One region of the Blautia acetigignens genome, then DNA from elsewhere that is predicted to be linked to it. Evidence: predicted binding sites of a transcription regulator. Region 1 holds the regulator's gene; each other region holds the start of a gene.
The links. Region 1 encodes HrcA, which represses chaperone genes, less so after heat shock. Its sites were predicted from a motif close to TGTTAGCACTCNNNNNNNNNGAGTGCTAACA; they were not measured.
Positions count from the first base shown of each region.

Region 2: the regulator HrcA is predicted to act here: its motif matches at 2,557-2,587, upstream of groES (co-chaperone GroES).
Region 3: the regulator HrcA is predicted to act here: its motif matches at 1,729-1,759, upstream of htpG (molecular chaperone HtpG).

Region 1 is NZ_JAOQJM010000001.1:75,847-80,110, forward strand. Features, by position in the region: gene dnaK (molecular chaperone DnaK) at 1-692, opposite strand, end outside; gene grpE (nucleotide exchange factor GrpE) at 865-1,515, opposite strand; gene hrcA (heat-inducible transcriptional repressor HrcA) at 1,544-2,584, opposite strand; gene OCV70_RS19490 (DUF6783 domain-containing protein) at 2,737-2,886, opposite strand; gene OCV70_RS19495 (DUF6783 domain-containing protein) at 2,818-2,979, shown strand; gene OCV70_RS00400 (LOG family protein) at 3,060-3,602, opposite strand; gene OCV70_RS00405 (chromate transporter) at 3,775-4,264, opposite strand, start outside.
Region 2 is NZ_JAOQJM010000013.1:69,036-73,299, reverse strand. Features, by position in the region: gene topA (type I DNA topoisomerase) at 1-1,236, shown strand, start outside; gene codY (GTP-sensing pleiotropic transcriptional regulator CodY) at 1,495-2,280, shown strand; gene groES (co-chaperone GroES) at 2,627-2,911, shown strand; gene groL (chaperonin GroEL) at 2,950-4,264, shown strand, end outside.
Region 3 is NZ_JAOQJM010000013.1:23,273-27,536, forward strand. Features, by position in the region: gene htpG (molecular chaperone HtpG) at 1-1,656, opposite strand, end outside; gene OCV70_RS14010 (COG1470 family protein) at 1,907-4,264, opposite strand, start outside.

The sequences.
Region 1 (4,264 bases):
TGAAGAGCCATCTTATCGTTGCTTAAGTCAACGCCCTCAGTTCTCTTGAACTCGGAAAGCATGTAGTCTGTGATTCTCTGATCGAAGTCATCACCACCAAGACGGTTGTTACCAGCTGTTGCAAGAACCTCGATAACGCCGTCACCGATCTCGATGATGGAAACATCGAATGTACCGCCGCCAAGGTCATAAACCATGATTTTCTGCTCTTTCTCATTGTCAAGACCATATGCAAGAGCTGCTGCTGTAGGCTCGTTGATGATACGCTTTACATCAAGACCTGCGATCTTACCAGCATCTTTGGTTGCCTGACGCTGAGCATCGTTGAAGTATGCAGGAACTGTGATAACTGCTTCTGTAACAGACTCTCCAAGATATCCTTCTGCATCTTTTTTCAGTTTCTGAAGGATCATAGCGGAAATTTCCTGTGGGGAATATTTCTTGTCATCGATTGTTACACGGTAATCTGTACCCATCTCTCTCTTGATGGAGGAGATTGTTTTCTCTGCGTTTGTTACTGCCTGACGTTTTGCAGGCTCACCTACCAGACGCTCACCTGTCTTTGTAAATGCTACAACTGACGGTGTTGTTCTGGATCCTTCTGTATTTGCGATAACGGTTGGCTGTCCACCTTCCATAACAGCTACACAGCTGTTTGTTGTACCTAAGTCAATACCAATGATTTTTCCCATGATAATTTTCCTCCTGTTTCAATCTATGTTCTGAAATTCGTGAATGTCTTAATGAAGTTCGATTCACTAAATTCGGTCTGCGCCTGCGGCTTGCCCTCATTAAGTGAGATCGAACGACCTCGCACTAAGTTTAGGCTTCGCATTCTGCTCGCCTTCACTAAGTTGCTTTCGGTCAGTTAGCAACCTTTACCATGCTGTGTCTTACAACGAAATCCTTGTAAGTGTATCCCTTCTGGAATTCCTCAACAACAATGTTCTCGCCTACGGATTCGTCTTCCACATGCATGACTGCGTTGTGCAGATTCGGATCAAAATCCTTGCCTACAGCTTCGATCGGCTTCACACCCATCTCATCGAAGGCTGTCATCATCTGCTTGTAGATCATCTTCATGCCTTCTGCAAATGGATCATCCTCCGGTGCCTGTGCAAGACCTCTCTCAAAGTTATCCACGATAGGAAGCATTTTCTCAACGATGTCCTTGGCACCGATGATGTACATGCTGGATTTCTCTTTCTCCGTTCTCTTACGGTAGTTATCGAATTCCGCCATGCTGCGCTTCAGTCTGTCTGTAAGATCCTCGATCTGCTGTTCAAATTTATCTTTCTCTTTTTTCTTCTTGCCGAAGAAAGAAGTTTTGGTCTTGGTTTCCGGTTCTTTCTGAGATTCTGCCTCTTCTGGCTGCTGTTCCGTCTCTTCCGGAGCAGCTGTATCATCAGAAGCTTCCTCTTCTGCTGCCTGGGCTGTATCTGCTGCCTCTTCTTCGCTTCCGTCAGTTACCGGAATGTCAACTGCTTCTTCCTGTACTTCGGCTTCTTTATTCATTTCTTCTGACACGCTTTCAACCGCCTTTCTAGGTTTTCTTATTTACCATTTCATCAAGCTGGACTTTTAATTTCTTCAGGCTGTCCACCACATTCTCATAATCCATTCGCTTGGGACCAATGATTCCAATGGTTCCCCGCATTCCATCTCCAAGCTCGTAGGTGGCTGTCACCACGCTGCAGTCCTTCATGGTCCGCACCGGAACTTCATCTCCGATGTATACCTGGACTCCTGTGTTCTCCGAATCTCCCATTTCCCCACGGACCATATCCGCAAGTTCCTGTTTGTCCTCGAAGGTGGAGATCAGCTCGCTGGCTTTGGATGTGTCTGCAAGCTCAGGATACTTGAATATGTTGGTTGCTCCTGACGTATATACTTTCATATCTTCCTCATCCACATGGATGGTAGCTGCAACTGCGTCCAGCACATCTGCAACCACACCGCTGTGGCTTCCAGCCTGTTCCTTCAGTCTGGCGATCATGCCAAGATTGATGTCCTGAATGGGAACACCGTTCAGGTTGGTGTTAAGAAGAAGATTCAGCTTCAGGATCGTCTGGTCATCCATCTCCTCTTCAATATCAATGATCTGGTTCCGGATGACGTTGCCTTCACATACAACTACGGCAATCAGCTGCCGCTCATTCACACGTGAAAGCTGTATGAACTTCAGGGTGCTTCCTCTGTACTGAGGAACAGCAACCATGGTCGCGTAATTGGTATTATTGGCAAGGACCTTGGCCACCTGCTTCAACACCTTATCCATCTTGTCTGATTTCTCAATCATCATATCACGGATCTCTGCGATCTCAGCTTCCTTCTCCCTGGTAAGCTCATCTACATAAAGGCGATAGCCTTTATCTGATGGAATTCTTCCGGCTGAGGTGTGGGGCTGTACAATGTAGCCCATATCCGTCAGGTCGGACATCTCATTTCGGATCGTAGCAGAGCTGACATTCAAATCCGGATACTTGGAAATGGTTCTGGAACCTACCGGCTCACCTGTTTCCATATAAGTCTTGATGATTGCTTTCAGTATTTTCCGTTTGCGCTCATCTAATACTTCATCCATGAAATATCTGCTCCTTTCTGAAAAGCGGACGGTCAAACCTGATTTCTATTCCCGTCTGGCTTCTTCGAATTCCTTTGTTAGCACTCATTATTTAGGAGTGCTAACATCTATGCTCTTAAGATACACCTCAACATTCTTTTTGTCAATATTTTTTACAAATTTTTTTCATCTTTTTTGATAGTTTTTACCTTAGAGTGTGTTTGAAAAAGGCTTTCTGCAAGATGTGCGTCACAATTTGTGGGAGATTTTGCCCGGATGAGGGCGTCGTAGCGGGCTACGACAACCGAATTCGGGTGAAATATACCGCAAAGTGGGGCGTGCAGATTGCAGGAATGATTTTTCAAACAGGCTCTAGAGCATGTAGATCACGAGAACACTTTTTTTGCACGCTCTGACAAACAGCAAAAAAGATGTCAGGGAAATACCTTCTGCCCCAAACCTGGGACAGGGATTTTTCTCTGACATCTCATTTGCTTTATTTGCTGTAGTTTTCCAGGTAATCCAGGATCGCCTCCGGCTCATCCAGAAATACCACCAGATCTAATATGGAAGAATCCATAAACTTCTCCCTGGCAGTATATTCCAGCAGTTCCTTCATCCTGTCATAATATCTGTCAATATTGTAGAGAACAATGGGCCTGTCGATCCGGTTCAGGCTTTTCAGGGTAAAGATCTCGAAAAATTCTTCATAAGTACCGATTCCTCCGGGCGCTACAATAGTGGCATCTGATTTTTCTTCCAGAAGCTGCTTGCGCTCCCGCATGGTCTCGGTAAAAATAAATTCCGTGCATTTCTCATACAGTACCCCTGGCTGGTCAAAAAAGCGGGGCGCAATTCCAAGTATGTATCCATTCTCTTCTGACACGCCTCTGGCTGCTGCTCCCATCATTCCGGTGGCTCCGCCGCCAAACACCAGTCCATGGCCCCGTTTTCCCATGGCTCTTCCAAGCTCCTGTGTTTTTTCATAATAAATGTCCTTCAGCTGGGCACTTGAGGCACCATATACGCAAATATTCACACTGTCATCCTCCCTTACTTTTTCCCTGCGGCATAACCGTCCACTTCTTTTACAGGTGGACGCTTTGCAATGCGCAAAACAGTTACTACAAAACTTACACGATTCACGCATCAATGTCAAGAAAACAGTTGTTTTTTCCTTCATGGTGCTGTCTTGCAGACATAATATCCTTTTAGATTCCCATTACCCCGCAGAATATCATATTCGCCACACCGCACAGGACCATTACAAGAATGGGGTTCATTTTAAATTTCCGAAGGAGCACCAGGGCTGCCCCGAAAAACACAACCATTCGGATGCAGACATTTTCCCGGACAAGGTCTATGGTTCCGCTGATAAAAAAGGCAGAAACCAGAATGGTCACTCCTGCCTTGGCGATCATTGCCACAACCGCCGGACGAAGGGATGCCAGTGTTCCCTGCAGGAGAGACATATTCCGGTATTTCGTGTAAATATATGCCAATAAAGTTACGATTATGCAGGAAGGCAAGATGCAGCCAAGGGTCGCCACAACCGCACCGCCCAGGCCTGCAATCTGGGTGCCTACAAAGGTGGCGGAATTCACTGCAATGGGACCCGGCGTCATTTCCGCAATGGTCACAAGATCGGTAAACGCTTCCATAGACAGCCATCCATGTAACGTTACCACCTGTTCCTGTATC
Region 2 (4,264 bases), on a different contig from region 1:
CTTTATGAGGGCGTTGACATTAAGGGAAGCGGCACTGTGGGTGTGATCACCTATCTTCGTACCGATTCCGTCCGTATTTCCGATGAGGCGGATGCTGCGGCAAGAAGCTATATCGGCAGCCAGTACGGGGAGAACTATGTGTCTGAAGCTGCCAAGACCGTGAAGAAGGGACAGAAGATCCAGGATGCCCATGAGGCCATTCGTCCTACTGACATCAGCCGTACGCCTGTACAGATCAAAGAATCCCTGACCAGGGACCAGTTCCGCCTTTATCAGCTGATCTGGAAGCGCTTTACTGCAAGCCGCATGGCTCCAGCCAGATATGAAACCACTTCCGTAAAGGTTTCCGGCGGGGAATATACCTTTACCGTATCTGCCTCAAAGGTGGCATTTGACGGTTTCCTTTCCGTGTACATGCAGGAAGAGGATATGAAGAAGAGCAATGTGCTCAGCCAGAGCCTTACCAAGGGCATGAAACTGAATTTAAAGGAATTAAAGCCGGAGCAGCATTTTACCCAGCCGCCGGCACATTATACAGAGGCTTCCCTGGTTAAGACCATGGAGGAGCTTGGAATCGGACGTCCAAGTACCTATGCGCCAACCATTACCACCATTATCAGCCGCCGCTATGTTTCCAAGGAGCAGCGCAACCTGTATGTGACAGAGCTTGGTGAAGTGGTAAACAGCATTATGAAGCAGGCATTTCCAAGTATTGTGGATGTGAATTTCACCGCGACTATGGAAGGGCTTCTTGACTGCGTGGAGAATGGCACTGTCCAGTGGAAGACCGTTGTGCGCAATTTCTACCCGGATCTGAAGCATGATGTGGATGCAGCACAGGAAGAGCTTGAGAAGGTGGACATCCATGACGAGGAGACCGATGTGGTCTGTGACAGCTGCGGACGCCATATGGTGATCAAATATGGTCCTCACGGAAGATTTCTTGCCTGCCCGGGTTTCCCGGAATGCAGAAATACCAAGCCATACTACGAGAAGATTGGCGTAGCCTGCCCGAAATGCGGCAAGGAAGTAGTCCTGAAAAAGACGAAAAAAGGCCGTAAGTACTACGGCTGTGAGGATAATCCGGAGTGCGATTTCATGTCCTGGCAGAAGCCGTCTGACAAGAAATGTCCGGTTTGCGGAAGCTACATGGTAGAGAAAGGCAATAAGCTGGTGTGCAGCCAGGAAACCTGCAGCTACGTGGAGCCTAAGCCAAAGGAAGAAAAAGAAGACTAAGAAGTGCTGAAGTCTGAATGATAAATGGATAAAATGTCTCCCTGCCGCCTGGCGGGGAGATTTTTTGTACGTTTTTGGAAGCAAAAACCGGAAACCGATTACTGATGTTGTTTGGTGAATAGTTCCAAAAACGTTATATTTTCAGAAAAGCTAAACAAAATTGAAAAATAGTAAAAAATAGCTTGTAAATAGTTCGAAAAACGTGTAGTATTAGGGTAACAAGTGAATTTTACGGAACAAAAGCGAAGGGAGGACAAAATGAGCGTTCAGTTACTTGATAAAACTAGAAAAATCAATAAGCTTCTGCACAACAGCAGTTCCAGTAAGGTGGTATTTAACGATATCTGTCAGGTCCTGATGGACACTTTAAGTTCTAATATCCTTGTTCTCAGCAAGAAAGGGAAGGTGCTTGGCGTAAGCTTCTGCCCTGGTGTTGAGGAGATACAGGAACTGATCGCAGATGAGGTTGGCGGTCATGTTGACCCTCTTCTCAACGAGAGATTTCTGGGAGTTCTGTCCACCAAGGAGAATGTGAATCTTCAGACACTGGGCTTTGAGCATGTTTCCAGCAGTTATCAGGGAATCATCAATCCCATCGATATTGCAGGAGAGCGTCTTGGAACCGTGTTTATGTACCGCAAGGACAATCCTTACGACATTGAGGATATTATTGTCAGCGAATACGGCACCACAGTCGTTGGACTTGAGATGATGCGTGCCGTACACGAGGAGAATGCGGAGGAGGACCGTAAGAAACAGGTTGTGAAGTCTGCGTTTAATACCCTTTCCTTCTCTGAACTGGAAGCCATCATCCATATTTTTGATGAGCTGGACGGAGACGAGGGAATTCTTGTAGCAAGCAAGATTGCAGACCGGGTAGGCATTACCAGATCCGTTATCGTCAATGCACTGCGCAAGTTTGAGAGTGCAGGGGTTATTGAATCCCGTTCTTCCGGCATGAAGGGAACTTATATCAAGGTTCTCAATGAGGTTATTTTCGATGAGCTTGAGGAGATCAAGGCACAGAGAAATAAGAAAGCCTGAGAAGAAAGGTGCTTTCCTGCACCACACATAGTACGAAAATACAAAAGCTGATTTTTTTGCGGAAAAGCTGCATAGAATATATGCGTGCCTGTTTTTGCGGAAAGGGTCAGCTTTTTTTCTGCGTAAAGAATCCTGTGTGAAAATTTCAGAAAATTATAAAAGTGAGAAAATAAGAGAAAATAAAAGAATAAATGAGTATGAGAAAGAATATACTTAAAAATACAACAATGAAAAGAGTTGCACAAAAAGCAATAATTCAATAATATAATGGACAGTAGTTAGCACTCGATAATAATGAGTGCTAGTAAATCATAGAAAGAAAGAAATCTAAAGGAGGAAATAGATCATGAAATTAGTTCCATTAGGTGACAGAGTTGTATTAAAACAGTTAGAAGCAGAAGAAACAACCAAATCCGGTATTGTTCTTCCGGGACAGGCTCAGGAGAAGCCACAGCAGGCAGAAGTAATCGCTGTAGGACCTGGCGGAGTTGTGGATGGTAAAGAAGTAAAAATGGAAGTTGCTGTAGGAGACAAGGTTATCTATTCCAAATATTCAGGAACAGAGGTAAAGCTTGACAACGAAGAGTATATTATCGTAAAACAGAGTGATATCCTTGCAATTGTAAAATAATAGCCGCAAAAGTAGGAAAACAGGAGGATTGATTTATCATGGCAAAAGAGATTAAATATGGCGCAGAAGCCAGAACAGCATTAGAGGCTGGTGTAAATAAACTGGCTGATACCGTTAGAGTAACACTTGGACCGAAAGGAAGAAACGTAGTACTTGACAAACAGTTCGGTGCTCCGCTTATTACAAACGATGGTGTTACAATTGCAAAAGAAATCGAGCTTGAGGATGCTTTTGAGAACATGGGTGCTCAGCTGATCAAAGAGGTTGCATCCAAGACAAATGACGTAGCTGGTGATGGTACTACAACTGCTACTGTACTTGCTCAGTCAATGGTTCACGAAGGAATGAAGAATCTTGCAGCAGGTGCGAACCCGATCGTTATGAGACGCGGTATGAAGAAGGCAACTGACGCTGCTGTAGAAGCAATCAAGAATATGAGCCAGAAAGTAAGCGGAAAGAAACAGATCGCAAACGTTGCATCTATTTCCGCTGGTGACAAAGAGGTTGGAGAGCTTGTTGCAAATGCAATGGAGAAGGTTTCCAATGACGGCGTTATCACTGTAGAAGAGTCCAAGACCATGCATACAGAGCTTGACCTGGTAGAAGGTATGCAGTTTGACCGCGGATACATTTCCGCATATATGTCCACTGATATGGAGAAAATGGAAGCAACTCTTGAAGATCCATACATCCTGATCACAGACAAGAAGATTTCCAACATCCAGGAAGTTCTTCCGTTACTGGAGCAGATCGTACAGGCTGGCGCAAAACTTCTCATCATCGCTGAGGACGTTGAGGGCGAGGCTCTTACAACACTTATCGTAAACAAATTAAGAGGAACCTTCCAGGTAGTAGCTGTCAAAGCTCCTGGCTATGGCGACAGAAGAAAAGAAATGCTTCAGGATATCGCAATCCTTACAGGCGGTACTGTAATCTCTGATGAGGTTGGCCTGGAACTGAAAGATGCTACAATGGCTCAGTTAGGACGTGCAAAATCCGTTAAGGTTGCAAAGGAGACAACTGTTATCGTTGATGGTATGGGCGACAAGGATCAGATCGCAAACCGTGTTGCTCAGATCCGTGCTCAGATCGAGGAGACAAAATCTGATTTCGACAGAGAGAAACTTCAGGAAAGACTTGCAAAACTGGCAGGCGGCGTAGCAGTTGTACGTGTTGGTGCAGCTACTGAGACAGAGATGAAAGAGGCTAAGCTTCGTATGGAAGATGCTCTTGCAGCTACCAGAGCAGCAGTGGAAGAGGGAATCATCGCAGGCGGCGGTTCCGCATACATCCACGCTTCCAAAGAGGTTGCAAAGCTTGCAGCTGAACTTGAGGGAGATGAGAAGACTGGTG
Region 3 (4,264 bases), on a different contig from region 1:
TTCCTCGGAAAGGTCTGCATCAATTCTCTTGAACTGGATGGTCTGATCTTTCTGCTCTAAGTGGGAAATAAATGCGCTGTCAATGTTGTGCTTCAGAACAACCGCATCCTTGCCTGCCTCACGGAACATATTGATGTACTGGCTCTGCTGAACCTCATCTGTTACATAGAAGATGGTAGTCTTCTCAGGCTCTTTCTCCTTGGAGTCTTCTTTGTTCTCTTCTTTGGCTTCTGTGGTTTCCTCAGCCTTTGTCTCGGTATTCTCTTCCGGCTTCTTGTTCTCCTCGATGCAGTCTTTCAGAGTGAGATATTTGCCGTCAATGTTCTTGAAAAGAATATAGTCATTCATCTTGTCTGCAAACTTGCTGTCCTTGATGCAGCCATATTTGATAAATGGGCTGATGTCATCCCAGTATTTCTCATAGGACTCACGGTCTGTCTTGCACATTCCGGTAAGCTTGTCTGCAACCTTCTTGGTGATGTACTCGGAAATCTTCTTTACAAATCCATCATTCTGCAGGGCAGATCTGGATACGTTCAGCGGCAGATCCGGGCAGTCGATCACACCTTTGAGAAGAAGCAGGAACTCCGGAATAACCTCTTTAATATTATCTGCAATAAATACCTGGTTGTTGTACAGCTTAATGGTTCCCTCAATGGAATCGTACTCTGTATTGATCTTCGGGAAATACAGGATACCTTTCAGGTTGAACGGGTAATCCATGTTCAGATGGATCCAGAACAGAGGCTCCTTGTAGTCCATGAATACCTTGCGGTAGAATTCCTTGTATTCCTCATCTGTGCAGCTGTTCGGATGCTTCATCCACAGCGGCTGCGGGTCACTTAAGGATACCGGACGCTTGTTGATCTTTACTTTATCCTTGGCAGGAGAAACTTCTACTACTTCTTTCTCCCCTTTGTCGTTCTCTTTCTCCTCAGTCTTGGCATCCTCGTGGATATGTTCTACAACCACATCATCCTCGCGAAGCTCGGACTCATCGATGGTCTCATATTCCTGAGGAGCATTCTCCTTGGAAAGATAAATATTCACAGGCATGAAAGAACAGTATTTCTCAATCACTTCTCTCATACGATACTCATTGGAGAACTCTGTGCTCTCATCATTAAGGAACAGGGTGATTTCAGTACCAACTGTGGTCTTATTGCCATCCTGCATATCATACTCTGTACCGCCGTCGCAGGTCCAGTGTACCGGAGTTGCTCCCTCTTTATAGGAAAGAGTATCGATCTGAACCTCATCGGCTACCATAAATGCGGAATAGAATCCAAGTCCGAAGTGTCCGATGATCTGGTCATCTGTTGTCTTGTCTTTATATTTGGAAAGGAACTCAGTTGCGCCGGAAAAAGCGATCTGAGTAATGTACTCCTCTACTTCGTCTGCTGTCATACCAAGACCTGTATCGATAAATTTCAGGGTCTTCTCTTCCGGATTAACGATTACATGAACCTCTGCCTTGTAATCATCTGGAAGTGTATACTCTCCCATAACATCCAGCTTCTTCAGCTTGGTGATGGCGTCACAGCCATTGGAAATCAGCTCTCTTGCAAAAATGTCGTGATCAGAATATAACCATTTCTTTATAATTGGAAAAATATTTTCACTGTTAATTGATAAACTACCATGCTTTTCAGCCATGCAGCTCACTCTCCTTTGTCTTCTAAATTATACAAACTATAGTAATACCAAATTTCCCAAAAGTCAAGAAAAATTTAGCACTCATTCAAAATGAGTGCTAGTAATATTTGTTAATGGATGGAATGATCTATAAAAAAGGTCTGATGTACACGGACATTCCTGCGGTTTCTGCCGCCAAAAAGGGGAAGCTGTTATCAGCCTCCCCTTTCATCATTCATGCTTTTTTATTTTTGAAAAAGCTGAATGCTTATTATTTCTTCTTATTGCGGTAAACAAGAATTCCTGCAATCAGTACCACTGCAATTACCAGAATGATTACGAATGGAAGGATTGGTGTGTTATCACCAGTCTTTACTGCGTTCTTCTGGTTTGCATCGGACTTGTCAGCAGCAGGTGTCAGTGTCTGATTCGGTGCTGCTGCAACGGTGAAGTTCACCTGTTTGGTATCCTGTGTGCCTGTGTTTACCCAGTTGCTTCCATCGAATTTCTGCTGGTTGTAGGTTACCGTTAAGGTGTAGTTACCACTCTTGCCCATACGGAAGGTTGCGGAATATGGAGCTTTGTCCCAGCTTCTTGATTCCAGAACTTCCCAGTTCAGAGGCAGATATCTTACATCACCCTTAATCGGGTTCTCAATGTCGGTTCCTGCTCCAACTGCTGTGAAGGTGATCTTGGTCTCTGTGGTGTAAGAACCATCAGAGCTGATTCCTGTAATTGTGTTCTTGGAAGCATCGGAAACGATCGGTCCGCGGCTTACAGAAACATTTACAGATACGATCAGGTTCAGGTTATCCGGATTGGTCACGCCATCTGGAAGGGTAACGGTACCATTTACAGAGAACTTCTGTGCTTCTGCACTGTTCTGGTTGTAAGCACATCCATTTACATCCCATGCTACGGAAGCGTTCATGTCGCCTGCTGTAGTGGTAATCTTAACTGTGGATGGGAGCTGTAATCCCTCTGCGGATTTCTCCACGCCGTTTGCCAGAGTGATGTCTGCTGGCTTGCTGACTGCGGTAAGCTTAACAGCTGCTTCAGTTACAGTGAAGCTTACAGGGATTACGATTTCTGTGATCTGGTCTGCTTTGATGGAGATGTTCTGGCTGTAAGAACCAGCTGCTAATCCAACTGCAGGTGCTACGGTAAAGGATGCCGTCTGACTGGAATCCAGTTCTGCTACCGGCAGATTGCCTAAAGTGAACTCACTTCCGCTGATGCTTACAGTAAGGTTTGTCAGTTTCACATTGCCTGTGTTCTCAAGAGTTACAGTTGCTGCTACAGGTGCTTCTGTGTAGCCAACCTCTTTGCTGTCAAATTCTACCTTTGAAGGATCTGCAGTCAGCTCCGGAGCTGGTGTCTCCTTAACAGAGTAGGAAACTTTAAGAGCAAGCAGGGTATCTCCAGTCTCTGCATTGACAACTGTTACGGTATCCTCAAAGTCACCAGTCTCGCTGGTATCATTTGGTGTAATGCTTAATGCTGCTGTAGTACTTCCATCTGCTGGAAGCTCAATTTCTTCAGAAGCAAAGGCTGCTGTTACAAAATCTTTATCAGTCTGTACTGCAAGCTTCACAGTTCCGGTACCGGAATTCTTCAGTTTTACAGGTGTAGGTGCAGTATCCGCATCTACGGTAAACTCGCCAAGGTTTACAGTGTTGTCCGTGATTGTTTCATCTGCTGCTTCAATCTTCGGATCATTCTGAACCTCTGGTTCTGATGGAACTTCCGGAGTAGGCTCTGCCGGTTCCTCAGTTGGTATCTGATTGTCGGCGGATGGTTCCTCGGTTGGAGTTGGGTCAGTTGTCGGCTCCTCAGCTGGTGTCTGATCATCTGCTGCCGCTACTACCATATCCGCATTGAAGGAAACCTCTGTACCCTCTTCTGTGGTATAGGTAATGGTATCCTTGTATTCTCCGGCCTCAACGCCTGCTCTTGGCATGATCCATACAGATGTCTGCTCTCCAGCTGCGAGAGGCTCATTGATATCCTGTACCATAAAGTGTTCCGGGCTGATCTCGTTAAAATTCAGAGTACCTGTACCGGTGTTCTTAATGGTGACGGTCTTTGCTATGGAATTAGATTCCTCCTGTGTGAATCCGGCATCTACAGTTCCGAAATCTACAACTGCAGTTCCGTCCTCTGATGCAGTATCCGCTGCTGCCTCAGCTGCATAAGAAACTTCCTCCGGTGCCTGTGCATCCTGCGCATTGTCTGCCTCAGATGCATCGTTGCTCTGACCTTCTTCTGGAATTTCCAGATAGTCTTCTGTTCCAATATCGATTACGCTGTCATCTGTTGCGGTATCAGCCGGCTGTGCAGCATCTGCAGAATCAGCTGCTGAATCAGATGTATCTGTGGTATCTGCTGCTGTCTGGTTCTCTGCCGGCTGCATTTCATCAGCAGAAGCTTCCGGTTCCCCGCCAATATCAATTACTTCGTCCTGAGTATCCTCTGCTGGCTGAGCATCTTCTGCCTGCTGGATATCCTCTGCGGCAGAATCCTCAGCTGCTGTATCCTGTGCAGCTGCAGCATCCGGATCCTCTGTAGTCTCCTGCGGAGCTTCCTCCGGTGTTGCCACGATTTCAACTGTGTTTGCTTTCAGCTCACC